One region of the Klebsiella quasivariicola genome, then DNA from elsewhere that is predicted to be linked to it. Evidence: predicted binding sites of a transcription regulator. Region 1 holds the regulator's gene; each other region holds the start of a gene.
The links. Region 1 encodes PurR, which represses purine synthesis genes. Its sites were predicted from a motif close to CANGCAAACGTTTGCNTG; they were not measured.
Positions count from the first base shown of each region.

Region 1 (10,650 bases):
GCAAATCAGATCCAGTTTGTCCTGCTGCGCGGCCTCAAGGGTTTGCGCCTCTTTCCAGTAACCGCAGGAATACTGCATGTAAGGGTCAAGCATCCGACTAAACAGATCGTTACCGAGGTCGTAATGCTCTTTGCCCACAATCCAGGCGCGTTTTTTACTTTGTAAATTAAACAGACGAGCGCCTGCTATGCGGAGTGTATCTTTGAAATGGTGAGGGAGCTGTTTTTCCAACCCGGCGCGTAACACCTTGTGGAAGAATATATCCAGACGCTCGCAGTCCCACCAGCCGTCCATATAGCTTTCGCCTAAACCCAGCGAACCTTCCTGCAAAACCCGTTTAAAAAAGAGAGGGTTTTTAACCCGCAGGTCTGACGGCGCGGAGCCATTGATTTCAATTCCCGCACGGCCTAATAATTCAGCTGCAATCCGGTACCAGTCATCATTTGGTACACTTACTTCTTCTATACACGATGAACTCATAGCTTCTCCATCACGCCCAAGTGATCAGAACCTTAAAACAGCGTAGACGCTTTTTTGGCTTTGTGAGAAATCTCACGGATAATCCGTGAAGTCGCTATCCGACGTAAACAGAGGAAGGGAGATAACCCTTGCCGAAAGGCCTTCCATGGTGAAACGAAGGCATCCTGCATCCGTTAATCTGTAACTATTTTCTATTTATGTGAACCCGGATCCAGTATAGGACGCTAAGTACTGGCTTTCAATAAAAATTTCTTAGCATGCTAACGACTGGTCCGGGTCCCGGCGAGGTAAGTTAAGCGTGGGAAGAGCGGGGAGTCAGCTCAGGTGTCTGCTGCAGACGAAAGCCTATCCCGGCTAAGCCAATCGAGACCAGCATCACGCTGGTGGTGGTCAGCAGCGGCGTGGCGATCAGCGCGGATACCAGCAGACTGGTCAGGAAGCACAGGCCAAGCTGCAGGGTATTCTGCAGCGCCGCTGCCCGGCCGGTCGCCTGCGGGAAAGGCTTCAGCGCCTGAGCAACCACGATGGGGTAGATCCCGCCGTTGACCACTGCCATCAGGCAGAAAGGGATCATTAACGCCACCAGCGAGGCATGCGTCTGTAGACCGACCAGCCAGGTGGCGGCTACGCTGACGGCGAAGACCACCAGCAGCCACGGCAGCATCTGTTGACCGGACCACTTTTGCAGCAGCGCGCGGCAGCCATAGCCTCCCACCAGAAAGGCGATGGTCTGTGGGATGTAGCTCAGGCCGATGGCGGTTGGGCCGTAGCCCATCTCGTGCAGGATAAAAGGCGATCCCGTGAGCCAGGCGAAGAAGCTGGCGGAACAGGCGGCGTAGATCAGGACATTGCCGCTGTATTCACGCGAACGCAGCAGTGCGAGGAAGGTGATCTTCTGCTGTGTCACGGCGACTGGCTTTGCCGCTGCCTTCAGGCGCAATGCCGGCAGCATCAGCAGCAAGGTAATTGCAAACAAGGTGGCGAAGATGGCCTGCCACTCAAAGTGAATCAACAACCAGCTGCCCAGCAGCGGGGCCAACGCTGGCGATAATCCCACCAGCGGCATAATGGTAGCGAAGATACGGTTAGTCCGCTGTGCGGGATAGTAATCGGTGACCATTGCCTGCCAGGTAACCGCCGCGGCACAGACGCCGATCGCCTGCAGAAAGCGCAGCGCCAGCATCAGAGTGGCATTGTGCACCCACAGCATTCCCAGACAGCCGAGAGCGAAAATCGCCAGCCCGCTCAGGAGCACCGGTTTACGCCCGTAGCGATCTGACAGCGGCCCCCAAAACAGCTGGCCCAGTGCGAAGCCAGCGAGAAACAGACTCAGGCTGGCGCTGATTGAGGCGGGGGAGGTATTGAGATCCTGCTGCATGGCGGCAAACGCCGGCAGGTACATATCGGTGGCCAGAAAGCCCAGCACGCTCAGGCCAGCCAGCCAGACTAAAAATCCTTTCCCAGGTTGTGACATAACGTTCTCATTTTTGACGGCAGGTACGATGGCGCAGAGTGTAGGCAGTGCATTGTGGCTTGTGAAACGCTAATATTTGTCACATGCATTCAAAAAATTTGCAGGCAGAATATGTGGTCTGAATACTCTCTGGAAGTGGTTGATGCCGTTGCCCGTAATGGCAGTTTCAGCGCTGCCGCGCAGGAGCTGCACCGGGTCCCTTCCGCGGTCAGCTATACCGTGCGTCAGCTTGAAGAATGGCTGGCGGTTCCCTTGTTTGAGCGGCGTCATCGTGACGTGGCGCTGACCCCGGCTGGAGTCTGGTTCTTACAGGAAGGGCGCTCTGTTATCAAAAAAATGCAGATCACCCGCCAGCAGTGTCAGCAAATCGCCAACGGCTGGCGCGGACAGTTGTCGATCGCGGTGGACGATATTGTGAAACCGGCGCGCATGCGCCAGATGATCGTCGATTTCTATCGCCATTTTCCCGACGTCGAACTGATCGTCTTTCAGGAGGTATTCAACGGCGTGTGGGATGCCCTGGCCGATGGCCGTGTAGAGCTGGCGATCGGCGCAACGCGATCTATCCCGGTCGGCGGCCGCTATGCGTTCCGCGATATGGGAATGCTGAGCTGGGACTGCGTGGTGTCAAGCGATCATCCGCTGGCGAAGATGGATGGCCCTCTGAGCGACGATGTTCTGCGCAACTGGCCGTCGCTGGTGCGAGAGGATACCTCACGTTCACTGCCCAAACGAACGACATGGTTACTGGATAATCAGAAGAGGGTGGTCGTTCCCGACTGGGAGTCGTCTGCTACCTGTCTGTCGGCTGGACTTTGCGTCGGTATGGTGCCGAGCCATTTTGCCCGTCCATGGATAGATCGCGGTGAATGGACCGCACTGGCGCTGGAAAATCCGTTCCCGGATGCCGCCTGCTGCCTGACGTGGCAGCAGAGTGACGCTTCACCGGCGCTGAACTGGATGCTGGACTATCTGGGAGACAGCGATACGCTAAACCGGGAGTGGCTGCGGGCGCCGGAATGATCCGCGCCCGCAGAGGCCTTAGCGGCGATAATCGACAAACGGGCCATCCGCCACCGAGCGGCGTTCGACCAGTCGGGGATGAACTTCGATAGACTGTGACTCTTCACGCTTGTTGACGATACGATCCAACAGCATGTTAAACGCGGCTTCGCCCAGCGAATCTTTTGGCTGATGAATGGTAGTCAACGCCGGGCTGAAATAGCGGGCGTTGCGCACATTATCATAACCGATCAGCGAAATGTCCTGCGGCACGCGCAGCCCCATTTCGTCTGCGGCGCAGATAGCGCCCATCGCCATGATATCGCCACCGCAGAATACCGCCGTTGGGCGATGCTGCTGGTTCAGGATCTGCTGCATTGCCCGGTAGCCGGACTCAGGTTCGAAGTCGCCCTGCACAATCCAGTTTTCCGGCACGTTGATATGCGCTTCTTTCATTGCCTGCATAAAACCGGCCAGGCGTCCTGCGCCGGTATTGCGCTCCAGCGGCCCCGGGATCACGCCGATTTCGCGATGACCACGCTCAATCAGATAGCGTCCGGCAATATAACCGCCCTGGAAGGCGTTATCGATCACCGCATCGGTAAAATCAGCTTTCGCTTCGCCCCAGTCCATCACCACCATCGGAATATGGCGGTATTCTTCCAGCATGCTCAGAACCGAATCCGGATACTCAGAACACATCACCAGCAGACCGTCGACGCGCTTTTGCGCCATCATCGACAGATAGGCGCGCTGTTTTTCCGGATCGTTCCAAGCGTTACCCAGGATCAGGGTATAGCCCTTCTGGAAGCAGCTCTTTTCCACGGACTCAATAATTTCAGCGAAATAGGCGGCTTCGCTACTGGTCGCCAGCAGGCCAATCGATTTTGTATGATTGACTTTCAGGCTGCGGGCCACGGCGCTCGGCGAGTAGTGCAGCTCTTTGATCGCCGCCCACACCGCATTACGCGTCTCTTCGGCAACGAAACGGGTTTTGTTAATTACATGTGATACAGTTGTAGTGGAAACGTTTGCGCGCTTCGCTACATCTTTAATAGTTGCCATTACATCTCACTCCATGCCTTGACCTGATCGCCTGATCATCGATACGTAAACGTTTGCCTACACACACCCTGAATACAATTTTCAACATTGCATCACGTCGGGAAAACGACACAGAACGACAGGAAGGGGTCAATGGCCGATACGCTTTTAAATTAGCGTGGGATTTTGTCCGATCTTGGGGCAAAGTGGAAGAGCAAAAATGTGCATCGCCCTAAATCCCGGAAGATTTTTGCGATTTTTTGTGCAAAAATGAGCAAGCTCACTTTTGGTGTGGGGATAACTAGAGGGAAAAATGATGGATACCAATTTAAAGTTTTCGCTGATCACCACGATTATTGCTCTCGGCGTGATTGTCGCTTTCAGCCTGACCGCCATACTGCACTAAGTTTCCGCTGCGGGAGGAGCGCGCCTCCTCCCTCTCCACCGCTATTATTATCAATTCTGCAAAAATCTTTTGTCATTTCGTTCACTTTTGTTTTTTTGTGATTGATGTCATGCTTTTGACTTCTGATGTTACGCCGTCCTCTCTGACGGCCTGATGGAGTCATTGAATGAAAATCAACTTTCCTTTACTCGCGCTGGCGATCGGCGCCTTTGGCATCGGCACCACCGAGTTCTCCCCGATGGGATTGCTGCCGGTGATTGCGAAAGGTGTGGACGTCTCGATACCGGTGGCGGGAATGCTGATCAGTGCGTATGCCATCGGCGTCATGGTCGGCGCACCGCTGATGACCCTGCTGTTGTCACATCGCGCACGGCGCAATGCGCTGATTTTTCTGATGGGGATCTTCACCGTCGGCAACCTGTTGTCATCCATCGCGCCGGATTACACCACGCTGTTGCTGTCGCGCATTATTACCAGCCTCAACCACGGCGCGTTCTTTGGCCTGGGGTCGGTGGTGGCGGCCAGCGTTGTACCGAAACATAAGCAGGCCAGCGCGGTAGCCACCATGTTTATGGGACTCACTATCGCCAACATTGGCGGTGTACCGGCGGCCACCTGGCTTGGCGAAACCATTGGCTGGAGAATGTCTTTCCTCGCCACCGCGGGGTTAGGCCTGCTGGCAATGGTCAGCTTGTGGTTCTCCCTGCCGAAGGGCAGTGCGGGTGAACGCCCTGAAGTCAAAAAAGAGCTGGCCGTCCTGTTGCGCCCTCAGGTGCTCTCTGCCTTGCTGACTACCGTCCTGGGCGCGGGTGCGATGTTTACGCTGTATACCTACATTTCGCCAGTGCTCAATACGCTGACCCACGCTTCATCGCTGTTCATTACCGCGATGCTGGTGCTGATTGGCGTCGGCTTTTCGCTGGGTAACTATCTGGGCGGTAAATTCGCCGACCGGTCGGTCTCCGGCACCCTGAAAGGATTTCTGCTGCTGCTGATGGCGATCATGCTGGCAATCCCGCTGCTGGCGCAATCTCAGGTCGGGGCGGCCATCAGCATGATTGTCTGGGGCGCTGCCACCTTTGCGGTAGTGCCACCGCTGCAGATGCGCGTCATGCGCGTGGCACATGAAGCGCCGGGACTCTCTTCTTCGGTGAATATCGGCGCGTTTAACCTCGGCAACGCGCTGGGCGCTGCCGCCGGTGGGGCGGTGATCTCTGGCGGACTGGGCTATGCGTTTGTGCCGGTGATGGGGGCGATTATCGCCGGTCTGGCGCTGCTGCTGGTCTGGTTTAGCGGACGAGCGCAGCCGGAAGAGGCTTTCGCCAGCCAGTAATCATTGGATGGGGAAGGGCTAAAAAAGAACCGCAGCCGGGGAGACCCTGCTGCGGTTTGTCGTTTATGCCGCCAGGTTGGCCGCAACAAACTTCCAGTTAACCAGCGCCCAGAAATGGTCCAGATAGCTTGGACGGGCATTGCGGTAATCGATGTAGTAAGCGTGTTCCCAGACGTCAACGGTCAGCAGCGGTTTCGCATCAGTGGTCAGCGGCGTACCGGCGTTGCTGGTGGAGACGATAGCCAGGCTGCCGTCAGCATTTTTGACCAGCCAGGTCCAGCCGGCGCCAAAGTTTTTCGCTGCGGCATCGGTAAATTTCGCTTTAAAATCAGCAAAGCTGCCGAAGGATTTTGCAATCGCTGCCGCTAATTCGCCTTCCGGTTCACCGCCGGCGTTTGGCGCCAGGCAGTTCCAGTAGAAAGTATGGTTCCATACCTGCGCTGCGTTGTTGAATACGCCGCCTTCAGAAGTGCGCACGATCTCTTCGAGGGATTTGTCTTCGAACGCGGTGCCTTTGATCAGGTTGTTGAGGTTAGTGACATATGCCTGGTGGTGTTTACCGTAGTGGTATTCCAGGGTTTCTGCGGAAATGTGCGGCGCCAGGGCGTCTTTTGCATATGGTAATGCAGGTAATTCAAACGACATTGCTACTCTCCTTATAACTTTTTGTTTTATCTCACATTGACAGGATGAGGTTTTCACCTGAATCGTGTTCTGACCGCCCAACGCTGTCGCGTCCCGGGCGTGTTATTGTATTGAGAATGTTAACATTTGCCGCCGGCAGTGAAAAGCCTTACCACCATAAAGGTTATTGTGACAGGCGCAACTGTCGAAGACTTAACCGTTTTCTGGAAAACCGAGGCGCTTTCCGCCTGGTAATGTAACAAAAATGTATTAGTAGCCAGTATCTGCCGTTGTGAATTCTGTCGTTGACAGGTCAACCCGACCGCTTTCCCTAAATGGCGGCCGCGTTGCACAACCACTGCATGCTAGCCAATCTTTGTTAAATCAACTTATTAAATTAAATATGCATCCAGGCAATCACCGCTATGCCAATAATTCATTGTCTATTTTCATATTTGTATGACAAATATAGCCACCCGACGAAAGTGACCAACAGGATGTTCACGATGAAAAGAACAGATGAGGTGGTGAGTCCAAAAATGATCCCGGTGGTGCAGGGGATCGTTGACTGGATCGAAGCCCACATATTTGACACCCTGCCGGTGAGCGCGATTGCCAAAAAGTCCGGGTATTCGCACTGGTATTTCCAGCGGCAATTCGCCATGGTGACCGGCTGTACGTTAGCGAATTACGTCAGTCGGCGGAAGATGTCCATTGCGACGATCTATTTAACGCAGACCCAGGCCTCTATGCAGAGTATCTCTGAGAGTCTCGGTTACGAGGGACAGGCGGCATTCTGTCGTGCTTTCCGCCGTCACTTTGGCATGTCGCCGACCCGCTATCGTCGTGAAACGCCGGGCAAAGAGAGCAATTTGCAATATCCTCTGCGGGTGGGGATGGGGAACGAGCAGGGGAGGCGGCCTGCCGCGTCGGCGGCAGACCGGGATCAGCGAATGGTTTTCGGCGTCATGACGCGACGGGCGCCAACGTAATGGCGAACCCAGTAGTCCTCGCTCAGGGAGGTGATTTGAATGTCGCGTCCCGTACGCGGTGACTGAATAAATTTCCCATTGCCAACGTAGACGCCAACGTGGTCAGCAGTGCCGCGTCCGCGGGTGCGGAAGAAGACCAGATCGCCGCTCTGCAGTTCGTCACGATCCACCGGACGCGCGTCACGCAGGTGGTACATTTCGTTGGCGGTACGCGGGATATGGATCTTAACCAGGTCTTTGTAGGCGTAATACACCAGCCCGCTGCAGTCAAAGCCGGTACGCGGCGAGGTGCCGCCCCAGCGATACGGTTTACCCAGCTGGCCCATCAGTTTATTCATGGCGGTACTTTGCGCTTTTTGTACCCGGACTTTATGCGCGTCGGCAATCGTCAGATTCGCTTCGCTGGCCTCGGGTTTACAGCGTTTTTTATAGCCCTTACGCACCACGCATTTACTTTTGACGCTGTTCAGCGCCAGAGTCGGCTCGGCGCTGGCGGCGATCGTTTTCGCACACTGCTTTTTATAGCCTTTACGCAGGACGCATTTTTTCGTAACGCCGGCGGCCTGACGGTTTAGTGCGGTTTGGCTTGCGGCGGTAGTGCGGGAAGGGAGCCGGGTGCTGGAAGACTTTTTACTGGTGGTTTTAGCGGTGGTTTTACTTTTTTGACTGGTTTTTTTCTTGCGCTCTGAGCCACTTTTCGCGGCCAACGCCTTTGGCGAGGCAGAGGCGTGAGAATGCCCTGACGCATGAGCCAGTGGCGTGAATGAGATAGATGTGAACAGTAATGCACAGAGCGATATCGCGATTTTGTTTAGCCGCGCCACTGAGCAATCCCCTGATTAATTACAGACATGTACAAATGCCTGATGATGAATGACAAACCGGAACGATTCTAAAGCAAAAAAAACCGGAAAGTTAATATTCTTTTGTATCAAAAATGTCGATTGGTTAACGATTGCAAGAAAACGCGTCAGACATTGACCGTCTCGCGCAGAAAATGCGCAATGCGCGCTAGCCCGCGCCATCAAAATGATATTTTTAAGGCAACTTCGCGCAACAGAAGATAAAATAGGAATAGTGAAGAAAATGTTATTATCCGTCCTGCCTTCAGGACGCTACAATGACAAGTTACTGCCGTAGAAAGAAGTTTAAGGAAGCACGACAATGAGCTCGACTTTAGAAAAAATCCAACGCCAAATCGCTGAAAACCCGATCCTGCTGTACATGAAAGGGTCGCCGAAACTGCCAAGCTGCGGTTTCTCTGCCCAGGCCGTTCAGGCGCTGTCAGCCTGTGGCGAACGTTTTGCTTACGTTGATATTCTGCAGAATCCGGACATCCGCGCCGAGCTGCCTAAATATGCCAACTGGCCGACCTTCCCGCAGCTGTGGGTAGATGGTGAACTGGTGGGCGGCTGCGATATCGTCATCGAAATGTACCAGCGCGGCGAACTGCAGCAGCTGATCAAAGAGACGGCGGCGAAGTACCACACCGACGAGCCGAAAGCGGAGTAGTTCCCGCCATCAGCAAAAAAGCGACTTCCCGGGAAGTCGCTTTTTTTGTCATTCCGGCGTCGCCACAGGCAGCGGCCAGCCGCCGAGCCGCTTCCAGCGGTTCACAATCTCGCAAAACAGCTGCGCCGTCTGTTCGGTATCGTAGAGGGCGGAGTGGGCCTGGGCACCGTCGAACGCCATGCCTGCGGCAATGCAGGCTTTGGACAGCACCGTCTGGCCCAGCGCCAGCCCGCTCAGCGCGGCGGTGTCGAAAGTGACGAACGGATGGAACGGGTTGCGTTTTAGCCCCGCCCGTTCGGCGGCGGTCATGGTGAAGCTGTGGTCAAACGTGGCGTTATGCGCCACCATGATGGCCCGGCTGCAGTCGCTCTCTTTCATCCCTTTGCGTACCATTTTGAAGATGGCATGCAGGGCATCGTATTCGCTGACGGCGCCGCGCTGCGGGTCGTGCGGGTTAATCCCGTTAAAGGCCAGCGCTTCGGGCTGCAGATTGGCGCCCTCGAAAGGTTCAACATGGAAATGCAGCGTTTCATCGGGCATCAGCCAGCCTTGCTCATCCATCTTTAACGTAATGGCGGCGATCTCCAGCAGGGCGTCGGTTTTGGCATTAAATCCGGCGGTTTCGACATCGATTACCACTGGATAAAAACCGCGGAAACGGTCGCACAGACCATTCAGTTGAGCGTTCTCGGACATCAGATTCTCTTAGCTGGAAAAAAGTAGCGCGCATTATGGCAAATTTTGCCGCGGCTTGCAGCAGGCAGGGGTGAAAACAACGGGCGCCGCAGCGCCCGGGCGAGCCATGAAAACAAAGGCTATGGCCGTGAAGCGTTAGTTGCCGAGGCCTTTGCCGGCATCTTTCTCTTCAATCAGCTCAATTTTGTAACCATCCGGATCTTCCACGAAGGCGATGACGGTGGTGCCGCCTTTTACCGGTCCGGCTTCACGGGTGACGTTGCCCCCGTTCTGGCGGATCCGCTCGCAGGCTTCGGCAGCGTTGTCGACGCTCAGGGCGATATGACCATAGGCCGTACCCAGCTCATAGCTGTCCACGCCCCAGTTGTAGGTCAGTTCAATCACCGCGGTATCGCTCTCTTCGCCGTAGCCGACAAAGGCGAGGGAGTATTTGTACTCCGGGTTTTCGCTGGTGCGCAGCAGCTTCATGCCCAACACGTTGGTATAGAAGTCGATTGAACGTTGCAGGTCGCCAACGCGCAGCATGGTGTGGAGTAAGCGCATAATGTCCCCTATGCAGTTTATTTGATAGATCAGAGCGTTGAGTATAGCGGCGATATGTCGCCGCTATCAATGGAGGGATTACAGAGTCGGATAATCGGTGTAGCCTTCCGCGCCGCCGCCGTAGAAGGATTCCGGGCGCTGTGGGTTAAGCGCCGCTTTTTTCTGCAGGCGAGCTACCAGATCCGGGTTGGCGATGTAATCGCGGCCAAAGGCTACGGCATCAATCAGCCCTTTGTTGATCAGGTCGTTGGCTTTTTCTACCGTGTAGGCGCCAGCGCCAATGATCACCCCCGGGAAGCGGTCGCGGACTTTCTGACGGAAGGCTTCGCTGTAAGGCTTGCCGCCCGCCCAGTCCGGCTCGGACATGTGCAGATAAGCGATACCGCGTTTCGCCAGCTCGCTAATCAGATACAGCGCGTCTTCTTCTTCGTTCGGGCCGTTATCGACATTCTGGAAACTGCCGATTGGCGACACACGAATGCCGATCCGGTCGGCGCTCCACTCTTTGCTCACGGCGTCGACCACTTCCAGCACCAGACGAGCG
Region 1 is NZ_CP022823.1:2,505,547-2,516,196, forward strand. It holds gene cfa (cyclopropane fatty acyl phospholipid synthase) at 1-480, opposite strand, end outside; gene punC (purine nucleoside transporter PunC) at 773-1,954, opposite strand; gene punR (DNA-binding transcriptional activator PunR) at 2,066-2,977, shown strand; gene purR (HTH-type transcriptional repressor PurR) at 2,996-4,021, opposite strand; gene cydH (cytochrome bd-I oxidase subunit CydH) at 4,314-4,406, shown strand; gene B8P98_RS12520 (MFS transporter) at 4,573-5,739, shown strand; gene sodB (superoxide dismutase [Fe]) at 5,803-6,384, opposite strand; gene B8P98_RS12530 (helix-turn-helix domain-containing protein) at 6,870-7,355, shown strand; gene B8P98_RS12535 (C40 family peptidase) at 7,310-8,179, opposite strand; gene B8P98_RS12540 (Grx4 family monothiol glutaredoxin) at 8,520-8,867, shown strand; gene rnt (ribonuclease T) at 8,916-9,563, opposite strand; gene gloA (lactoylglutathione lyase) at 9,699-10,106, opposite strand; gene nemA (alkene reductase) at 10,185-10,650, opposite strand, start outside.

Region 2 (10,650 bases), 1.1 Mb from region 1:
CGCTGCTTGAGGCTGGAAGACATCAGCTCCATCAGGCTCGACTCCATTTCATGCACCAGATCGTACTCGGCGTCACGGGTCATCTTCATCGAGTAGGCGTTCAGCGCATCGTAATCGAAGAAGCCTTTAAAAATATCATCCAGGCAATAGCGCAGGATGTTATCCAGTAAAATCATCGGTTTGCGACGGCGCGGCGCTTCCGGCGGCAGATTCACGAAGCGCGGCACTTTATCTGACGGGATTTCCAGCAGGGCATAGTTGATGTTTTCCCCGCGGATAATCTCCACCGCCAGATAGGTGTAATCATCTTTCAGAAACTGCACGAGGTCGGTTTCACGGTTAATCAGGATCGGCGAGATGTGCTGGCGTAAATACTGCTTGAAGTAGTTGCGCAGCCAGGCCTGCTGATTGACGGACAGCTGACGTTCGTTGATGAGGAAAATCTGGTTACGCGCCATCTCCAGCAGCAGTTCGTTGTACAGACTATCAAATTCCTGGTCGGCCTTCAGAACCCGGGCCTGAATTTTGCCTAACAGGTGGCGAGAATGGGCGGTACTGCCTTGTTCTTCACTGATAATAATCCGCCGCTTAAGCTCGGCGAAGCGTACTTTGTAAAATTCATCAAGGTTGTTGGAGTAGATCCCTAAGAAGCGCATGCGCTCAATCAGCGGGTTACTCTTGTCCGCCGCTTCCTGCAGCACGCGCTCGTTAAAAGACAACCAGCTGAGTTCTTTTTCGATGTATAGCTTTTCCTGGCCCATTACCGCTCACACTCCGTTTTACTCACAGGACGTAGACTATTATGACGAATTTTTCTGCATAGCGATTTACTGTGTCACAACAATATGACAGTAAGAAGAAATATTTCTGTGAGATGATTGATTAATAAACAATTTTAATGAAAAAAAAAAGCCCCGCGGTGTGGAAACGCAGGGCTGGGGTTTATTCTTCGGCGGCATAACCCTGGGGGGGAAGCTGTCGCTCATCCAGCCAGGCGTGGTTGCCTTCCATACGCAGACGCCCATCGACGAACCAGCTAATGACCAGCGGATAAATGGCATGTTCCTGGGTCTGAACCCGCGCCGTGACCTCATCTTCGCTATCGCCGGCGAAGACCGGCACTTTGGCCTGCAGGATAACTGGCCCACCGTCGAGCTCATCGGTGACGAAATGCACCGAGGTGCCGTGCTCCTCGTCACCGTTCTCCAGCACCTGGCGATGGGTGTGCAGGCCAGGGTACTTCGGCAGTAACGAAGGATGAATATTGAGCAGGCGTCCCTGATAGTGGCTGACGAATGCCGGGCTGAGGATACGCATATAGCCCGCCAGTACCACCAGATCCGGGGCGTAGGCGTCGATTTCATGCATCAGCTGACGATCGAACGCTTCCCGGTCGGCAAACTGACTTTGCGCCAGTGCATGGGCTGGAATGCCGGCCGCGCGCGCGCGCTCAAGGCCGAACGCATCGGCCTTGTTACTGAATACCGCACGCAGGGTGCCGTTTATCTGTTTCCGGCCGCAGGCGTCGATGATCGCCTGCAAATTGCTGCCGCTACCGGAAATCAGCACCACGATGTTTTTCATGCAATGACCACACGCTGTTCGGAATCGGAGGCTTTGATATACCCGATTTTCCACGCGCTTTCACCTTTCTCGTTCAGCAGAGCAATCGCTTTGTCCGCTTCCGCTGCCGGCAGGGCAATAACCATCCCCACGCCGCAGTTAAAGGTGCGGTACATCTCATGCTGGCTGACGTTACCCGCGGTTTGCAGCCAGTTGAAGACGGATGGCCACTGCCAGGAGGACTCATCAATCACCGCCTGGGTGTTGTCCGGCAGCACACGCGGGATGTTTTCCCAGAAGCCGCCGCCGGTCAGGTGGGCGATAGCGTGGACGTCGACGCTGGCGATCAGATCGAGCACCGATTTCACATAGATGCGGGTCGGCGCCAGCAGATGGTCGGCCAGCGGTTTGCCGTCAAGGTCGGTGGTCTGCGGGTCGACGCCGCTGACTTCGATAATTTTACGTACCAGCGAGTAGCCGTTGGAATGCGGGCCGCTGGAGGCCAGCGCCACCAGCACGTCGCCGTCGGCCACTTTGCTGCCGTCGATGATTTCTGATTTTTCCACCACCCCGACGCAGAAACCCGCTACGTCGTAATCGTCACCGTGATACATCCCTGGCATCTCAGCGGTTTCACCCCCTACCAGCGCGCAACCGGACTGCAGGCAGCCTTCGGCGATGCCGTTAATGACGCTGGCCGCGGTATCGACGTCCAGTTTACCGGTCGCGTAATAATCCAGGAAAAACAGCGGCTCAGCACCCTGAACCACCAGGTCGTTCACACACATAGCGACCAGATCGATGCCGATAGTGTCGTGACGCTTCAGATCCATTGCCAGACGCAGCTTGGTACCGACGCCGTCGGTGCCGGAGACCAGTACCGGCTCGCGGTATTTCTGCGGCAGTGCGCACAGCGCGCCGAATCCGCCCAGTCCCCCCATCACTTCCGGGCGACGGGTTTTCTTCACCACGCCCTTAATACGGTCGACGAGAGCGTTGCCTGCATCAATATCCACGCCGGCATCTTTATAGCTGAGAGAGGTTTTATCGGTCACTGCGAAGTCTCCACGCGTTTGCGGTAAGCAAGAAAAATCGGCGCAATTCTAACAGGGAAAGCAAACGTTTGCGAGCCTGCTTTACAGTTGGCGTAAAACCGCTGATGAATGGTTAAATTTGATACTGCTCACGAAAATGAAACCGGGTACAGTCTTGTGCTTGCCTCAGCGTAAAGGAATCCTCATCATACGACTGAAACCGGTTTCTGTGGTGATTCGCCGCGCGTTAGATCGGTTATTTATGCACGCCAGGGGAGGGATGAATGGAGATTGCGGCATTTGATATTGGTGGCACCGCGTTAAAGATGGGCGTGATGGCTCAGGACGGCAGGCTGCTGGAAACCGCGAAGCAGTCAATCAATGACAGCGATGGTGAGCACATCTTACAGACGATGCTGTCGTGGCTGGCGGCTCATCCCTCTTGCGGCGGTATCGCCGTTAGCGCGCCAGGCTATGTCGACCCGCATAGCGGCTTTATCACCATGGGCGGCGCTATTCGTCGATTTGATAACTTCGCCATGAAAGCGTGGCTCGAGGCCCGAACAGGGCTGCCGGTCGCGGTGGAAAATGACGCTAACTGTGTGCTGCTGGCCGAGCGCTGGCAGGGCAAAGCGGCAGAGATGGCCAATTTTCTGGTACTCACCATTGGCACCGGCATTGGTGGGGCGATTTATTGCCAACACCAGCTGATCCACGGGGCGCGTTTTCGTGCCGGCGAATTCGGCTATATGCTCACCGACCGTCCCGGCGGACGCGATCCTCGTCGCTATTCGATGAATGAGAACTGCACCCTGCGGGTGCTGCGCCATCGCTATGCGGAACATATTGGCGCGCCGCTGGACAGTGTGACTGGCGAAATGATTTTCGACCGTTATGACGCCGGCGACCCGGCCTGCCAGCGACTGGTCGCCGAGTTCTTCAATGGCCTCGGTCAGGGCCTCTATAACCTCGTCAATATCTTCGATCCGCAGACCATATTTATCGGCGGCGGCATTGTGGAACGTCCAGGGTTTCTGGCGCTGCTAAAGGAGCATCTGGCCTGGTTCGGCATTGCCGACTATCTCGATACCGTCAGTCACGGCAACGATGCCGGCCTGATTGGCGCGGTTTACCATTTCAATCAGCACTATCGTTCGCCTGGCGACGATCGACATTAGGGAGAGACTATGTCCGGATTTAAAGAAGGTTTTCTGTGGGGCGGCGCGGTTGCGGCGCATCAGTTAGAGGGCGGCTGGCAGGAAGGTGGCAAGGGGATCAGCGTCGCGGACGTGATGACCGCTGGCGCTCACGGCGTGCCGCGGGAAATCACTGACGGGGTGGTGGCGGGGAAAAACTACCCGAACCATGAGGCGATCGATTTTTATCATCGTTACCCGGAGGACCTGGCGCTGTTTGCCGAGATGGGCTTCAAATGTTTCCGCACCTCGATTGCCTGGACGCGTATTTTCCCGCAGGGCGATGAGCTGGAGCCGAACGAGGCTGGCCTGCAGTTTTACGATGATCTGTTCGATGAGTGTCTGAAACACGGTATTGAGCCAGTCATTACGTTGTCGCATTTTGAAATGCCTTATCACCTGGTCACCGAGTACGGCGGCTGGCGCAACCGCAAGCTGATCGACTTTTTCGTGCGTTTCGCCAGGGTCGTCTTCACCCGCTATCAGCATAAAGTGAAGTACTGGATGACCTTTAACGAGATCAACAACCAGGCCAACTTCCATGAGGACTTTGCCCCCTTCACCAACTCCGGCCTGAAGTATTTACCGGGTGAAGACCGGGAGCCGGTGATGTACCAGGCTGCCCATTATGAGCTGGTAGCCAGCGCCCTGGCGGTAAAAGCGGCGCGTGAGATCAATCCGGCGCTGCAGATTGGCTGCATGATCGCTATGTGTCCGATCTACCCGCTGACCTGCGCGCCGGACGATATGATGATGGCGATGAACGCCATGCACCGTCGTTACTGGTTCACCGACGTCCACGTGCGTGGCCGCTACCCGCAGCATCTGCTCAACTATTTTGCCCGCCGCGGCTTTACCCTCGATATCACCGAGGCCGATCGCCAGGCGCTAACCGAGGGCTGTGTCGACTACATTGGTTTTAGCTACTATATGTCGTTCGCCACCAAAGCCACCGAAGATAACCCCTTGCTCGACTATGATGAAACCACCAGCCTGGTCTCCAACCCGTATGTGAAAAAGTCGGACTGGGGATGGCAGATTGATCCGGTTGGCCTGCGCTATTCGCTGAACTGGTTCTGGGATCACTACCAGTTGCCGCTGTTTATTGTCGAAAATGGTTTTGGCGCGATCGATGTCCGTGAAGCGGACGGCAGCGTCAATGACCAGTATCGTATCGATTATCTCTCCGCCCATATCGCGGAGATGAAAAAGGCGGTGGTCGAGGATGGTGTCGACCTGATGGGTTACACTCCGTGGGGCTGCATCGATCTGGTTTCCGCCGGGACGGGGGAAATGAAAAAACGCTACGGCTTCATTTATGTCGATAAAGATAATGAAGGGAACGGCACGCTGGCCCGTAGCCGGAAAAAGTCGTTTGCCTGGTATCAGCAGGTGATTGCCAGCAACGGGGAGAACCTGTCGTAGTCGGGTGGCGCTAACGCTTAACCGACCTACAATACACGTAGGCCCGCGTAAGCGTATGGACTGCACCCGCAGCTAAGCCGGAGCCTCGCCTCCGGTTTTTTTGTCTCTAAATCACTTTGCTTGATATACGTCAAGCAAGATGGGTATGGCCTAATCCGAAAAAAGCGGTATAATCCCGCGATTTTTTTTGTGGCTGCCCCTCAGAGGAGAAAGAGAATGAAGATTGTGGAAGTCAAACACCCACTCGTCAAACACAAGCTGGGCCTGATGCGCGAGCACGACATCAGCACCAAACGCTTCCGTGAACTCGCCTCAGAAGTGGGCAGCTTACTGACTTATGAAGCCACCGCCGATCTGGAGACTGAGAAAGTCACTATTGAAGGCTGGAACGGTCCGGTGGAAGTCGAGCAGATCAAGGGCAAGAAAATTACCGTTGTGCCTATCCTGCGCGCCGGCCTCGGCATGATGGAAGGGGTGCTGGAGCACGTGCCGAGCGCGCGTATTAGCGTGGTCGGTATCTATCGCAACGAAGAAACCCTCGAGCCGGTGCCTTACTTCCAGAAGCTGGTGTCCAACATTGATGAGCGTATGGCGCTGGTGGTTGACCCGATGCTGGCCACCGGTGGGTCGATGATCGCCACAATCGATCTGCTGAAAAACGCCGGCTGCTCCAGCATCAAGGTGCTGGTACTGGTGGCGGCACCGGAAGGGATTGCCGCGCTGGAGAAAGCGCACCCGGACGTTGAACTGTACACCGCCTCTGTCGATAAGGGGCTGAATGAACATGGATACATCATTCCCGGCCTCGGCGATGCCGGCGACAAGATTTTTGGAACGAAATAATCGAATAACGATAAATAAGCCGACTTTGAGAGTCGGCTTTTTTTTGAATAAAACACACATAACTAACCATCTCAGAGGAAAACATTATGACGCGCCGTGCTATCGGGGTTAGTGAAAGACCGCCGCTTTTACAGACTATCCCGCTTAGTTTGCAGCACCTGTTCGCCATGTTTGGCGCAACGGTGCTGGTGCCAATCCTGTTCCACATTAACCCGGCCACCGTCCTGCTGTTCAACGGCATCGGTACGCTGTTGTACCTCTTTATCTGTAAAGGAAAAATTCCCGCCTATCTCGGATCGAGTTTCGCCTTTATCTCCCCGGTGCTGCTGCTGTTGCCGCTGGGCTACGAAGTGGCGCTGGGCGGCTTTATTATGTGCGGCGTCCTGTTCTGCATCGTCTCCTTTATTGTCAAAAAAGCGGGTACCGGCTGGCTGGATGTGATGTTCCCGCCGGCGGCGATGGGCGCCATCGTGGCGGTTATCGGCCTCGAACTGGCGGGCGTGGCGGCTAATATGGCTGGGCTGCTGCCAGCCGACGGCCAGTCACCGGACAGTAAAACCATTATTATCTCGATGGTGACGCTGGCGGTGACGGTGTTCGGCTCCGTGCTGTTCCGCGGCTTCCTGGCAATTATCCCGATCCTGATCGGCGTGCTGGTGGGCTATGCGCTGTCGTTTGTGATGGGCGTGGTCGATACCACCCCGATCGCCGAGGCGCACTGGTTCGCGCTGCCGACTTTCTACACCCCGCGCTTTGAGTGGTTTGCTATCTTCACCATTCTGCCTGCCGCGCTGGTGGTGATTGCCGAGCACGTGGGGCATCTGGTGGTGACCGCCAATATCGTTAAGCGCGATCTGATCCGCGACCCGGGCCTGCATCGTTCGATGTTTGCCAACGGCCTGTCGACGATCGTTTCCGGCTTCTTCGGTTCGACGCCCAACACCACCTACGGGGAAAATATCGGTGTGATGGCGATTACCCGGGTCTACAGCACCTGGGTAATCGGCGGCGCGGCGATCATTGCGATTCTGCTCTCCTGCGTCGGCAAACTGGCGGCGGCTATCCAGATCATCCCGGTGCCGGTGATGGGCGGCGTGTCCCTGCTGCTGTACGGGGTGATTGGCGCCTCGGGGATCCGCGTACTGATTGAATCGAAGGTGGATTACAGTAAAGCGCAGAATCTGATCCTCACCTCCGTGATCCTGATCATCGGCGTTAGCGGCGCTAAAGTGCACATTGGCGCCGCCGAGCTGAAAGGGATGGCGCTGGCGACCATCGTGGGCATCGCACTCAGCCTGATTTTCAAGCTTATCAGTGTCCTGCGTCCGGAAGAGGTGGTCCTCGACGCGGCGGATAGCGAAGAGGTTAAATAACGATCTCCTGACCGGGCGGCGATCCCGCCCGGTTCTCTCCGGACCTAAATCTGTGGTAAACTCTTCGCGTTTTTCTGTAAGCCTATGTTGAGGTCCATCTGAACGCACCGGCACAGCTCTCTTTGCCACTGTATCTTCCTGACGACGAAACCTTCGCGAGTTTCTGGCCGGGTGATAATCCTTCCCTACTTGCTGCCCTCCAGAACGTACTACGCCAGGAACACAGCGGGTACATTTATATCTGGTCACGTGAAGGGGCAGGTCGCAGCCACCTGTTACACGCCGCCTGCGCGGAGCTTTCCCAGCGCGGGGATGCGGTGGGCTATGTGCCGCTGGATAAACGGACGTGGTTTGTGCCGGAGGTGCTGGAGGGGATGGAACAGCTGGCGCTGGTCTGCATCGATAACATCGAGTGCGTCGCCGGCGATGAGCCCTGGGAGATGGCTATCTTTAATCTCTACAACCGGATCCTGGAATCAGGCAAAACCCGGCTGCTGATCACCGGCGATCGGCCGCCGCGGCAACTGAATCTTGGTCTGCCGGATCTCGCCTCACGGCTGGACTGGGGGCAAATCTACAAGCTGCAGCCGCTGTCCGATGAAGACAAACTGCAGGCGCTGCAGCTGCGCGCCAGACTTCGCGGCTTCGAAATGCCGGAAGACGTGTGCCGCTTCTTGCTAAAGCGACTGGATCGCGAGATGCGCTCGCTGTTTATGACCCTCGACCAGCTGGATCATGCGTCAATTACCGCTCAGCGTAAGCTGACCATCCCCTTCGTGAAAGAGATCCTTAAGCTTTAGTCCGTCAGCGGGGGCAGCTCCAGCTCCGTCAGCCCGGTTAACCGGGCGACCAGGTCGCGCGGAAGGCCGCTGTGTAGCATGGCGGCGGCGATACGTTGCGCCTCTTCTTTTCGGCCTTCCTGACGGCCTTGCGCCAGCCCCCGCTCCAGCCCTTGTTGTTCCAGATATTCCGCAATCGTCATCAACGTCTCCTTGTGCTGCGGCGTACGTAACGCCAGTTCGCGAATGAACTTGATTGGCTCGCGCGTATTGCCTGCCTGTACCAGATAGTGCATCAGGGCTTGTACCTGCGATTGCGTCGCCAGTCCAGTCAATAATAATTCGCTGAGCTTGTCGAGGAGCTGCGCCAGATCGCGTTGTCGAATATGTTTTTGCAGTAACTCCAGCGTCGCCATGCGCTGGTGGGTGGCAATATCGTCATCCGGAATAACGGTAATGTCCGCCAGCGGAAACGCTTCGTGATAAAGGCGGCTGGCCAGTTCCGGGGCGGCGAATTCATCGAGCCAGCGAAGAGAGAATGGATAAGGGCTTACCAGGCCATGGTAGAAGAGGACAGGGATCACCAGCGGCAGGCGATCGTGGCCGGCATCGAGATGGCGCTGCATGGCGGCAATGGCGTAGCGCATTAGACGAAAGGCCATATGCCGGTCGGGCGTGCTCTGGTGTTCGATCAGCGCATAAATATAGCCATCTCCCGCCGTGGTTTTCAGGGAATACAAAATGTCGGCATAAAAAGGACGCAGATCGTCTTCGACAAAATGTCCTGACTCGAGATGCAGCGTACGCAGATCGCACACCTCAAGCAGCGTCTTGGGCAGATACAGTTGCAGGAAATCACGGGCGGTTTCGGGATGGGAGAGGTAGGTCTTAAATACGGCGTCATGGGGCGTGGGGGTCGGTTTTTTCATGTTCATCCGTCCAGTGGATTGCGTGATGGATGAACACTAACACCGCCCGGCGGGCGCGCGGGATTGGCGTGGAAGATCTGGAATCAGCCACGTAAAAAAAGCGCCGCGAAAGTGCGGCGCGGGTGGGTTAGCTCACGATCTCGAGGACCTGCTCCGGCGGCCGGCCAATACGCGCCTGGCCGCGGCTGACGACGATCGGGCGTTCGATGAGCTTCGGATTATCGACCATGGCCTGAATCAGCGCTGCGTCGCTAAGCGCCTGGTCGGCAAGATTGAGCGATTTGTACAGATCCTCCTTCTGACGCATGAGCTCGCGAGGGCTCTCCATACCCAGCAGCTGCAGCAGCTGACGTAGCGTATCGGCATTCGGCGGGGTGTCAAGATAGAGCACCACCTCGGGATCGATGCCGTGACTCTGCAGCAGGCTTAGCGTTTCGCGGCTCTTGGAGCAGCGTGGGTTATGGTAAATTTTTACCACGTCGGTCATGGGGTCTCCTTACATTTTTTGATAGGGACGGAAGCGAGCCTGCAGATCGCGTAGCTGATCGATACGGGCATCGTAACGCGCCTGCTGCAGGCTACCGAGTTTCACCTGCGAGCTGGCGCTGCTGAGCAGGGAAATCGCCTGCTCCAGCTGGCCGACCAGCGCCATGCTTTCTGCCCGCGCCGCCAGCTCCTGGTCACGATTGCCCAGCGCGCCTTCCGCCTGGGCAAGCAGATCCCAGCCGTTGCCATCCTCTTTATAGGTAAAGGTATACCGATTCAGGATGGTCGCCGCTTCCCCGGGCTGTCCGCCCTGCAGTAAGGCGTTGGCCAGGTTCAGCTGCAGCACCGGATTCGTGCGTAGCTCGCGAGCATTTTTAAGGCGATTGATGGCGTCGCTGGTTTTCTTCTGCCCGAGGTCGATATCGGTGGCCAGGTCGAGATACCAGGCGTTTTGCGGGTCGGCGCTGAGCAGCGGCTGCAGCGCTTTGCGTGCCTGGTCAAAGTTATTGCTTTCCATCGCCAGCAGGGCGCGGCCATACTGCGCAGCATGCTGCTGACGGATATTGCCTTTATCCCAGGCGCTCAGCAGATCGGTGCCCAGTTTATTGTCACCGTTGGTGTACATCCCGAGGGTGCGCGCTTTCGCCAGATAGAAGTCTGCGGAGGATTGCACTACCACCGGGCGCATCTGGTTGGCGCGGTTACGGGCATCGGCAAGCCGGCTTTCCGGCAGGGGGTGAGTGAGCAGCATTTCCGGCGGCCGCGTCGAATAGCGCGACTCATCAAGCAGTTTGCCCATAAACATCGGCATGGCCTGCGGGTCAAATCCGGAACGCTGCAGAACCTGAATACCAATCCGGTCGGCTTCTTCTTCATTTTGTCGGGTGAAGCTGATCATGCCCTGCTGAGTACCGGCCAGCGTGCCGGTCAGCGCCGCCATCCCGGCCTGCGGGCTGGCCATCGCCAGCAGAATTGAACCCAGCGCGCCGACCCAGGTCAGCGGCGCATTGCGTTTCTGATCT
Region 2 is NZ_CP022823.1:1,443,119-1,453,768, forward strand. It holds gene ppk1 (polyphosphate kinase 1) at 1-761, opposite strand, end outside; gene purN (phosphoribosylglycinamide formyltransferase) at 943-1,584, opposite strand; gene purM (phosphoribosylformylglycinamidine cyclo-ligase) at 1,581-2,618, opposite strand; gene bglK (beta-glucoside kinase BglK) at 2,882-3,775, shown strand; gene B8P98_RS07330 (6-phospho-beta-glucosidase) at 3,785-5,218, shown strand; gene upp (uracil phosphoribosyltransferase) at 5,435-6,061, shown strand; gene uraA (uracil permease) at 6,148-7,434, shown strand; gene B8P98_RS07345 (DnaA inactivator Hda) at 7,533-8,234, shown strand; gene B8P98_RS07350 (Rpn family recombination-promoting nuclease/putative transposase) at 8,231-9,142, opposite strand; gene arsC (arsenate reductase (glutaredoxin)) at 9,270-9,629, opposite strand; gene bepA (beta-barrel assembly-enhancing protease) at 9,639-10,650, opposite strand, start outside.
Region 2: a site for PurR is predicted at 2,676-2,693, ahead of purM (phosphoribosylformylglycinamidine cyclo-ligase). Genes of this name have one in related genera too.

Region 3 (10,650 bases), 2.5 Mb from region 1:
AACTCATAACATGCAGCAGGCTGCGCGTTGTTCCGACCATACGGCATTTATGTATCTTGGCGAGCTGATTGAGTTCAGCAACACGGATGACCTGTTCACCAAGCCCGCGAAGAAACAAACTGAAGATTATATTACTGGCCGCTACGGTTGATTTGCCCTTGTGCTTTCAGGCTCTCACCAGTTGGGCAATCAGGAGACACCATGGACAACCTAAATCTTAACAAACATATTTCCGGCCAGTTCAACGCTGAACTGGAGTATATCCGCACCCAGGTGATGACCATGGGGGGGCTGGTGGAGCAGCAGCTTTCTGATGCGATCACCGCCATGCATAACCAGGACAGCGATCTGGCGAAACGCGTGATTGACGGCGACAAACAGGTCAACATGATGGAAGTGGCGATCGATGAAGCGTGCGTGCGCATCATCGCCAAGCGCCAGCCGACCGCCAGCGACCTGCGCCTGGTGATGGCGATCATCAAGACTATCGCTGAGCTGGAACGCATTGGCGACGTGGCGGATAAAATCTGCCGCACCGCGCTGGAGAAGTTTTCCCAGCAGCACCAGCCGCTGCTGGTGAGCCTTGAATCGCTGGGCCGCCACACGGTGCAGATGCTGCATGACGTGCTGGATGCGTTTGCGCGTATGGATCTCGACGAAGCGGTACGTATCTACCGCGAAGATAAGAAAGTCGACCAGGAGTATGAAGGCATCGTGCGTCAGCTGATGACCTACATGATGGAAGACTCGCGCACTATCCCCAGCGTCCTGACGGCGCTGTTCTGCGCACGTTCTATCGAGCGTATCGGCGATCGCTGCCAGAATATCTGCGAATATATTTTCTACTTCGTTAAAGGTCAGGATTTCCGTCACGTTGGCGGCGATGAGCTGGATAAACTGCTTGCCGGTAAAGATCCGAAAGAGTAATAATCATTCTGTTTAATCCTGGTAAATAAATTTATCAGGATTAAATATGATTTAGCCAGAAGCCACGAGATTGCTGAGAGTATCGTCACAATTAACAGGCTGGCCATTTGAGTTCTTCATTTTATCGCGTAACAATCAGCTTCCACTGACTGAGCGCTAACGCTCAGGATGGTTTAAACGGATTGTGACTGCGACAGCAGGCAAAACCTGATATTGCCCCCACGGCGGCGGTATCAGGTTTTTTTGTTTTATGCGGGCCAATAATGGCTGAATGAGGGTTGCTACCGCGATGTGCGGGCAAAACCTGAAGAGGATTATCTGTTAAGGCAGATCGTCTTCTTCAGGTTTTTTTTTGCTTTTGTCTAACTGCAAAAATAACAGCTATTGCGACATCAAACGGTATGGATACGGCTATTAGCACTGGCGCGGAATAGGGGTTGCTGTCGTGTTTTATTTACGCCAATGATTATATAAGGGAATATTATGATGAGAAAAAACAGGATCGCTTCGGCGATGATATTGCTGGCACCGCTTTGTTATTCAACCCACCTGCTGGCAAGCCCGTTGACGGTGGAACAACGGCTTGAACTGCTGGAAAAAGCGCTCAAAGATACGCAAAAGGAACTCAAAAAATATCAGGACCAGGAGAAAAAAAGAGAGCAGATCTGGGCCTCATGGTCTCCGCCAGAGGAAGGTCAGAAGCGTAAGACCGGGGTGGCGGCCACCGGGCTGAAAACGGCGGTTAAACCGGATGCGGTGCTGGTTAAAAATCAACAACCTGCCACCGACGGCGCGCCAGCCTATAGCGCGATGACGCTGAAAGATTTTAGCAAGTTCGTGAAAGATGAAATTGGCTTTAGCTATAACGGCTACTTTCGTTCGGGCTGGGGCACCGCTTCGCACGGATCGCCAAAATCATGGGCGATTGGCTCGCTTGGCCGTCTGGGCAACGAATATTCCGGCTGGTTCGATCTGCAGCTGAAGCAGCGGGTATTTCAGGAAGGCGATAAACGCGTCGATGCCATCGTGATGCTCGACGGGAACGTTGGCCAGCAGTACTCCACTGGCTGGTTTGGGGACAACGCCGGCGGCGAAAACTACATTCAGTTCTCGGATATGTACGTTAACACCAAAGGGTTCCTGCCGTTTGCGCCGGAAGCTGATTTCTGGGTCGGTAAACACGGCGCGCCAAAAATCGAAATTCAGATGCTGGACTGGAAAACGCAGAGAACCGATGCGGCGGCCGGCGTGGGGCTGGAAAACTGGCAGGTAGGCGCCGGGAAATTCGATATCGCGTTGATTCGCGAAGATGTCGATGATTACGACCGTTCTTTGAGCAATAAGCAGCAAATTAACACCAATACTCTGGATATCCGTTACAAAGAGATCCCGCTGTGGGATAAAGCCAGCCTGATGGTTAGCGGACGCTATGTTGCCGCCAATGAAAGTTCATCAGAGAAATATAAAGAGGGCAATGAAGGCTATTATCCATGGAAAGATACCTGGATGGCGGGTACCTCGTTAACGCAGAAATGGGCTAACGGCGGCTTTAACGAATTCTCTTTCTTACTGGCCAATAACTCTATTGCCAGCAGCTTCTCGCGCTATGCCGGATCCAGCCCTTATACCACCTTTAACGGCCGCTATTATGGCGACCATACCAATGGCACCGCTGTGCGCTTAACCTCGCAGGGGGAAACCTATTTACGCGATGACATTATTATGGCGAATGCCATCGTCTACTCCTTTGGCAACGACGTCTATAGCTACGAGACCGGAGCCCACTCCGATTTTGAATCCATTCGCACGGTCCTGCGACCGGCTTATATCTGGGATAAATACAACCAGACCGGCGTCGAGCTGGGATACTTCAAACAGCAAAACAAAGATGTTACCGGCAAGAAATATAACGAGTCCGGCTACAAGACCACGCTGTTCCATACCTTCAAAGTCAATACCAGTATGCTGACCTCGCGCCCGGAAATTCGCTTCTATGCCACCTATATTAAAGCGAAGGATATCGACCTGGATAAGGCCGCGAATAATACCACCAGCATTTTTGAAGACGGTAAAAACGATCAGTTTGCCGTGGGGGCGCAGGCGGAAATCTGGTGGTAAGACGATAACAGAACGGACACAACGGAAGAGGAATAACGATGAAACGACATGCAATTTATTTCGCACTGGCGCTGGCGGGCGCGGCGTTTACCCTGCAGGCGGCGCCATTACCCGCAATGCCGGACCCGGGCCAACCGGTGAGCCACTTTATCACCCAGGTTAACGCGGATAAGAGTATCACTTACCGCCTGTTTGCCCCTGATGCCCGGCGGGTTTCGGTAGTGACAGGCGCCACGCCGGACTCCTTTGTCTCGCACGACATGACCAAAGCAGCGGACGGAGTCTGGACATGGAAAAGCGAGCCGATGAAAGCCAATCTCTATGAATACTATTTCGATGTGGATGGCTTCCGCTCGGTAGATACCGGCAGCCGCTATCAGAAGCCGCAGCGCCAGGTGAACACCAGTCTGATTCTGGTGCCGGGCAGTATTCTTGACGATCGGGCGGTCGCGCACGGCGATCTGCGCACCCTCACCTATCACTCGAAGGCACTGAACGCCGAACGTCGTCTGTATGTCTGGACGCCGCCGGGTTATAGCGGAAGCGGTGACCCGCTGCCGGTGCTCTATTTCTATCATGGCTTTGGCGACAGCGGCCTGTCGGCCATCGATCAAGGGCGGATCCCGCAAATCATGGATAACCTGCTGGCGGAGGGCAAAATCAAGCCGATGCTGGTGGTGGTCCCGGATACCGAAACCGATACTCCGGAAGCGATAGCGGAAAACTTCCCACCGCAGGAGCGGCGCAAAACCTTCTATCCCCTCAATGCGCAGGCGGCGGATAACGAGTTGATGCAGGATATTATTCCGCTGATCGATACCCGGTTTAATGTGCGTAAAGATGCCGACGGCCGGGCGCTGGCGGGCCTCTCCCAGGGCGGTTATCAGGCGCTGGTTTCAGGAATGAATCATCTGGAGAGCTTTGGCTGGCTCGCGACCTTTAGCGGTGTCACGACCACCACGGTGCCGAATGCCGGCGTGGAAGCGCAGCTGAAGCAGCCTGACGCGATCAATAAGCAACTGCGCAACTTTACCGTGGTCGTCGGAGAAAAAGATTCCGTTACCGGCAAAGACATTGCTGGTCTGAAAAGCGAGCTGGAAAAACAGAAGATTAACTTCGACTATCACTCGTATCCAGGCCTGAACCATGAAATGGACGTCTGGCGCCCGGCCTACGCCGAGTTTGTACAAAAACTGTTTAAATAACCTTGCGGGGGCGGTGAGCCCCCTTTTCCGCTTGTGAGGGAAGACAAGATGAAAATGATTGTGACCGAAGATTATGAAGAGATGAGCCTGGTCGCCAGCCATCATGTTCTGGGCTATATCACGGCGCCGCGGCGGGTGAATCTGGCGATGACGGCTGGCAGCACACCAAAGCGGATGTATGCGCATCTAACCGCCGCCGTGAAAGGCAAAGCCTTCTATGATCGGGTGCACTATTACAATTTCGATGAGATCCCCTTTCGCGGCCAGTCGCGAGAAGGCGTAACCATTTCCAACCTGCGTCAGCTGTTTTTTACCCCGGCACAGATCAAAGAAGAGAATATTCACAAGCTGACGCTGGAGAACGCTGCGCAGCACGATCGCCAGCTGGAAGAGGCAGGCGGCCTTGATCTGATGGTGTTGGGGCTGGGGGCCGACGGCCATTTTTGCGGCAACCTGCCGAATATCACCCGCTTTCAGGATCAGACGGTCGAAGTGCCGATTCGCGGGAATATGATTGCTCTCGTCGCTAACAGCGAGATGGGCGGGGATATCTCGGCAGTACCGGACAGCTATGTCACCATGGGGCCGAGAAGCGTGATGGCGGCGAAAAATCTATTGCTTATTGTCAGCGGTGCCGCAAAAGCGCACGCGTTAAAGCAGGTGGTGGAAGGCCCGGTCAGCGAGCAGGTGCCGGCTTCAGTGCTCAAATTGCACCCTTCGCTGGTGATTATTGCCGATAAGGCGGCAGCGGCGGAATTGCAGCACTAAAAAGCCGCTGGCCAGCGGGGCTACCATTGTGATCAACCGTAGCCCGGCCGAGCGTAGCGACGCCGGGTCTTAACGAGTAATATCCCAGCCACGCGCTCTCCACAATGCCGGCAGCTCTGCCAGATCGGTAAAGGTCGTCACTTTGGGATGATTGATCGGCTGGTTATGCGGATCGGCGCAGAAATAAAACACCTCCATGCCGGCGGCAATCCCCGACTGAGCACCGGCGCTGGAGTCATCCACCAGGATACAGTTTTCGGCTTTCACCTGCATGGCGTTTGCCGCATGGAACATCAGCGCCGGATCGGGTTTCCAGCGCTGAATATCGTAGCCGCTGTACAAGCGGTCAGCGAAATGATGCAGCAGGCCGGTGCGACCGAGCGAGTGCTGCATCTTACTGACCGGACCATTGGAAACCACGCACATCGGGACGCTTACCGCATCCAGCAGCGCCTGGGCTCCGGCAATCACCTCCAGCTCGCTATCGAACAGACGGGCCACCTCCGCCCGATAAATCGGCTCAAGAGTGGCCTTTTGCAGGTTAACCCCATGCTCAGCGTTGATGGTGTCGATAATCTCGTACAGTTTTACCCCTTTGAAGCGCTTAAAAATCTCCGCCAGGTCCAGCGTAATGCCGAATTCCTGGAACATGTGAACGTAGGCGCGGGAGCAAATCACCTCACTGTCGACCAGCGTGCCGTCACAGTCAAAAAATACTGCTTCTGGTTGAGTCATAGCCTTTCCATATTAACAAGTTTAACGTTTTCGTAATGCCCAATGCCGCGACGCAATCGTTGCCGTATAAGCAAAATAAATGAAAAAAATTACCATACAACCGCGCCTGGTGCTGTAATTTGGTATAGGATAGCCTCGAATTTTCCCTCCTTACGTTCGGAAACCGATAATGAGTCAACAACAAACCAGCCAGTCTTCTGGCCAGGGTCTGCTGGAGCGCGTATTTAAACTGCGCGAGCATGGCACCACGGTGCGCACTGAAGCGATCGCCGGTTTCACCACGTTCCTGACGATGGTGTACATTGTCTTCGTGAACCCACAAATTCTTGGCGTGGCGGGTATGGATACCAGCGCCGTGTTTGTGACCACCTGTCTGATTGCCGCTTTCGGCAGTATCCTGATGGGGCTGTTTGCGAACCTGCCGGTCGCCCTCGCGCCAGCGATGGGGCTGAACGCCTTTTTCGCCTTTGTAGTGGTGCAGGCGATGGGTTTGCCATGGCAGGTCGGTATGGGCGCCATCTTCTGGGGCGCCGTGGGTCTGCTGCTGCTGACCATCTTCCGCGTACGTTACTGGATGATCGCCAATATTCCGCTTAGCCTGCGCGTCGGGATCACCAGTGGGATCGGTCTGTTTATCGGCATGATGGGCCTGAAAAACGCCGGGGTTATCGTCGCTAATCCGGAAACGCTGGTCAGCATTGGTCATTTAACCTCCCACAGCGTACTGCTGGGCGTGCTGGGCTTCTTTATCATCGCGATTCTGGCATCGCGTAACATTCACGCCGCGGTCCTGGTTTCTATCGTAGTGACTACCCTGCTGGGCTGGATGCTGGGCGATGTGCACTACACCGGCATCGTCTCCGCGCCGCCGAGCGTGACCTCGGTTGTGGGTCAGGTCGATCTGGCCGGTTCGCTGAATCTTGGCCTGGCGGGCGTGATCTTCTCGTTCATGCTGGTTAACCTGTTTGACTCTTCCGGCACCCTGATTGGCGTCACAGATAAAGCCGGGCTGGCGGATGCGCAGGGTAAGTTCCCGCGCATGAAGCAGGCGCTGTTCGTCGATAGCGTGTCGTCCGTTGCTGGTTCCTTTATTGGTACCTCTTCGGTAACGGCCTATATCGAATCCTCCTCCGGCGTTTCCGTGGGCGGGCGTACCGGCCTGACTGCCGTTGTCGTCGGTATCCTGTTCCTGCTGGTAATCTTCCTGTCGCCGCTGGCGGGGATGGTTCCTGGTTATGCCGCCGCGGGTGCGCTGATTTACGTCGGCGTGCTGATGACTTCCAGCCTCGCGCGGGTGAAGTGGAACGATCTGACCGAGGCGGTACCAGCGTTCATCACCGCGGTGATGATGCCGTTTAGCTTCTCGATCACCGAAGGTATCGCCCTGGGCTTTATTTCCTACTGCGTGATGAAGATCGGCACCGGCCGTCTGCGCGAGCTCAGTCCGTGCGTGATTATCGTCTCGCTGCTGTTTGTGCTGAAAATTGTCTTTATTGATGCGAAATAAGCAGCAGGCCCTTTTCTGAGAAAAGGGCTTTAGTTCTGGTTTCCTCTTCCTGTGGGAGAGGTAACCAGACAGTTTTGATCTTTACGCTTTCACGCGCTGAATATAGTCTCCAAAGGCGGTCAGCTGGCCGCGCAGATGGTCGACAGTACTCTGATCGACCACTTCACCCAACTGCGGATCCACTTTGTTCTGGATCACGCCGCCCATAAATTCCGGTTTATTCATCACCATCGCATCCATGAACACCAGGATCTGGCGCAGATGATACTGGCAGCGTGCGCCGCCAATGGCGCCCATTGAGCTGGTTTGAATCAGAACCGGTTTGCCGGCCAGCGGCTGCTCGGGCAGGCGTGACAGCCAGTCGATGGCGTTTTTCAGGCCGCCAGGCACGGAATAGTTATATTCGGGAGTCACAATTACCACGCCATCCGCCTCACGGATCTGTTGCGCAATCTCCTGTACGCGCTGTGGGAATCCTTCTTCCTCCTGCATATCGGCATCGTAAAGCGGAATATCACCGATCGACGGCAGCGCCGCGATTTCCATACCCGCAGGCGCGATGCCTGGCAGGGTACGCGCGACCATTCCATTAAACGACCCTTTACGCAGGCTGCCGAGTAACGTAACCACTTTCAAAGTATCTGACATGATTGCTCCTTTTTATCATGATATGCCGGTGAGACCGGTCAATTGAGGGATAGGGTTTTTTCCGTGGGTAAACTGGTAAAGCGCATCAGGCGCGCCGAGGGCTCGCGCGCGCGCCGCTGGGCATCCGGCAGGCTGCACCAGTCGCCCCCCTTACCGTCATATTCCCAGACCTTCAGCGGGCCAATATTCGGGGTAGCGGCAATCGACCAGACGAGAAGTGATTCAGCATCACAGATGGCTTCTATCGGCTGGCTGCCGGCGGTACGCAGGCGGCCAGAGCCCGGCAGCAGTTGTAGTTGCGCCGGTGCTTCTCCTGTCAGTTTCAGCACGCTGCGGCGTAGCGCAACCAGCTGGGTGCGCGCTTCGTCCGGATCGTGTTGAATGTTAATCCACAGATTCTCGTTGTTACTGAAATTTTGTCTGTCGGCGTCGTGGCTGCGGACAGTGCGCTGTAGTTCCATGTCGAGGCCGCAATCTCCCTCGGTGGTCAGCGCGACGCCAACGATATTACCAGTATAAGAGATAGAGAAGCGGGGAAGATGGCGATCGCTAAAAACCGGTCGGCCATTCGCTTCACTGATGATTTCAGGCAGCTCACTGATGCCATATAGCATAAACAGCAGCTCGGCGAGCAGCGAGCGCGAAGCGCGAAAGCGAGCCTGGCGATATGTCGGGAGAAGACGTGCGGATTGATGACAGGCCGCTGACAAACGTGTCGATAGCGGCTCTCCGGTACTGAGAATCCCTCTTGCAAAATGCGTTGCCATACGTCGCTCCGTGAGTAATGGACATGGGTAAAGAAAGTGGGCGCTATTATCGCCTGGTATTAACAGGTTTTAATGCCGAAATCCCCCCTTGAAAAGGGAATTTGTTTGAATTTTACAAATTCTTGCGCAATAGGGGGGAATCGGCCTAAATCAAGGCTTACAGCGTACCGGAATAGAGTACTTTTAGCGTATCTCTCAGCCAGACGAGTTTCGGGTTGTAGCTGTTGCGCTTATGCCATAGCAGGGTGAAGGGAACGCGCAGCTTTTCCAGATGCTGCGTCTCCAGGGGGAGCGGCCGGGAAACCAGCGGCAGCTGGTGCTGCTGATTATAGTGCTGGCAGTAGCGCGGCGCGGTGGCCAGCATGGTGTGTTGCGGCTGAGCGGCCATAAAGAGCGATTGCTCAAACCCCGGCACGGTCAGCGCTACGTTACGCTTATGCCCCAGCTCCTGCAGGACATCGTCCAGCGCCCAGGTATCGCGCTGTTCCCAGCAGATGGTGATATGCGGATAGCGTAAGAATGCCGCCAGATCCCACTCCTCTTTGAGCGCCGGATGATCGGCGCGCAGCCAGACCTGCGGCAGATCGGTGAACAGCACATCAAAATCGATATACCACGGCAGCAGGCTCAGCAGCTCCCGCGACTGCGGATGGCTTTCACGCCCGCAGAAGCCGATATCCACCTCGCCGCGAATGATGGCGTCCAGGGAGTCGTAGTCCCAGTTGCGCAAACGAATCAATGCCTGAGGATAACGCTGATAGATGCGCTGGGAGAGGGTGTTAAACAGGATCATCAGCAGCGGCGTTTCCGCCGCCAGCTCGAATTTGAGGCCGCTGGGCATGGTGTGGTGTGGTTTATCGAGGATCTGGTTGCCCATCTGCATCCAGTCCGCCAGATCCTGCTCCATGCTGCTGACCAGCGGCGTAGGCGCCAGACCCCGCGGGGTTTTCACAAACAGCGGATCGTCGAACCAGGCGCGCAGTTTGGCCAGCGACTTGCTCACCGCTGACGGCGAAACGTTCATCCGCTTCGCCGTACGGGTAACGCTGAGCTCCTGGGTCAGGAGTTGCAGGCAGAGGAGTAAATTAAGATCAAGACTCGACAGCGGCTTCTTCATTGTATTGCGCTACCCGCGGCGGGGTGACGACCAGTAATAAAACAAGGCTCACTATGCTACAGGCAATGAGTATCCCGATCAGCATATTCATCGCGCTGAGTCCGATGATGGCGGCGAGCCAAATCCACAGCGATGAACCGCACACCTGCGCGATGCCGAGAACCGAGCTGGCGACGCCCGCGCGCAGCGTGAAGGGCCCCAGTGCCTGGCTCATCGCGACGCCGAAGCCGACGGAAAAGCCGGCGCAAATCATTCCCAGCCCGGCCAGGGTAACAGCCTGGCGAGTGGCGAGGCTCAGCGTCACGCCGGCCGCCAGGAACAGCACCTGCGAGGTCAGCATTAAGGTGCGGGGGTTAAATAGCGACAGGGCGAACGGCGTCGAGAAGGAGACTGCCATGCTGATCATCGCCATCAGGGCCATCGCCATTGAGTAAGTTCCCCGGTCGAACCCCATCTCTTCCATCATCAGTACCGGAGAGACGTTCACGTAGGTCAGGATCGCTGTCACGCTGAGGGTGGTGATAAGAATGCGGCTGAGAAAAAAGCGGTTCAGCAGCGACTCACTGACGCCATGCTGCTGCATGACCGTCTGCGGATGCGCCGTCGGGCGCGTCTCGCGCAGGATAAAGACCGACAGCAAACCGACCATGATGCCCATGCCGGTCATGGTGTAGAACAGACTCTGCCACGGATATTTCAGCATAATCAGGTGACCAAGCACCGGCGCCAGGACGGGGATAATGCAGGTAATGCCGTTGAGCAACGACAGCACCTTGGCGCGGCGACGATCGTCCAGCGTATCGCGCAGGATAGCGAAAGCCACCACGTAGCAGCTGCCGGCGCCGATCCCCTGGATAA
Region 3 is NZ_CP022823.1:5,524,040-5,534,689, forward strand. It holds gene pstB (phosphate ABC transporter ATP-binding protein PstB) at 1-151, shown strand, start outside; gene phoU (phosphate signaling complex protein PhoU) at 202-927, shown strand; gene B8P98_RS27775 (carbohydrate porin) at 1,411-3,045, shown strand; gene B8P98_RS27780 (esterase) at 3,084-4,250, shown strand; gene B8P98_RS27785 (glucosamine-6-phosphate deaminase) at 4,299-5,018, shown strand; gene yieH (6-phosphogluconate phosphatase) at 5,088-5,753, opposite strand; gene B8P98_RS27800 (NCS2 family permease) at 5,923-7,260, shown strand; gene B8P98_RS27805 (NADPH-dependent FMN reductase) at 7,342-7,908, opposite strand; gene B8P98_RS27810 (4'-phosphopantetheinyl transferase family protein) at 7,947-8,522, opposite strand; gene yidZ (HTH-type transcriptional regulator YidZ) at 8,833-9,792, opposite strand; gene B8P98_RS27820 (MFS transporter) at 9,767-10,650, opposite strand, start outside.
Region 3: a site for PurR is predicted at 5,803-5,820, ahead of B8P98_RS27800 (NCS2 family permease). Genes of this name have one in related genera too.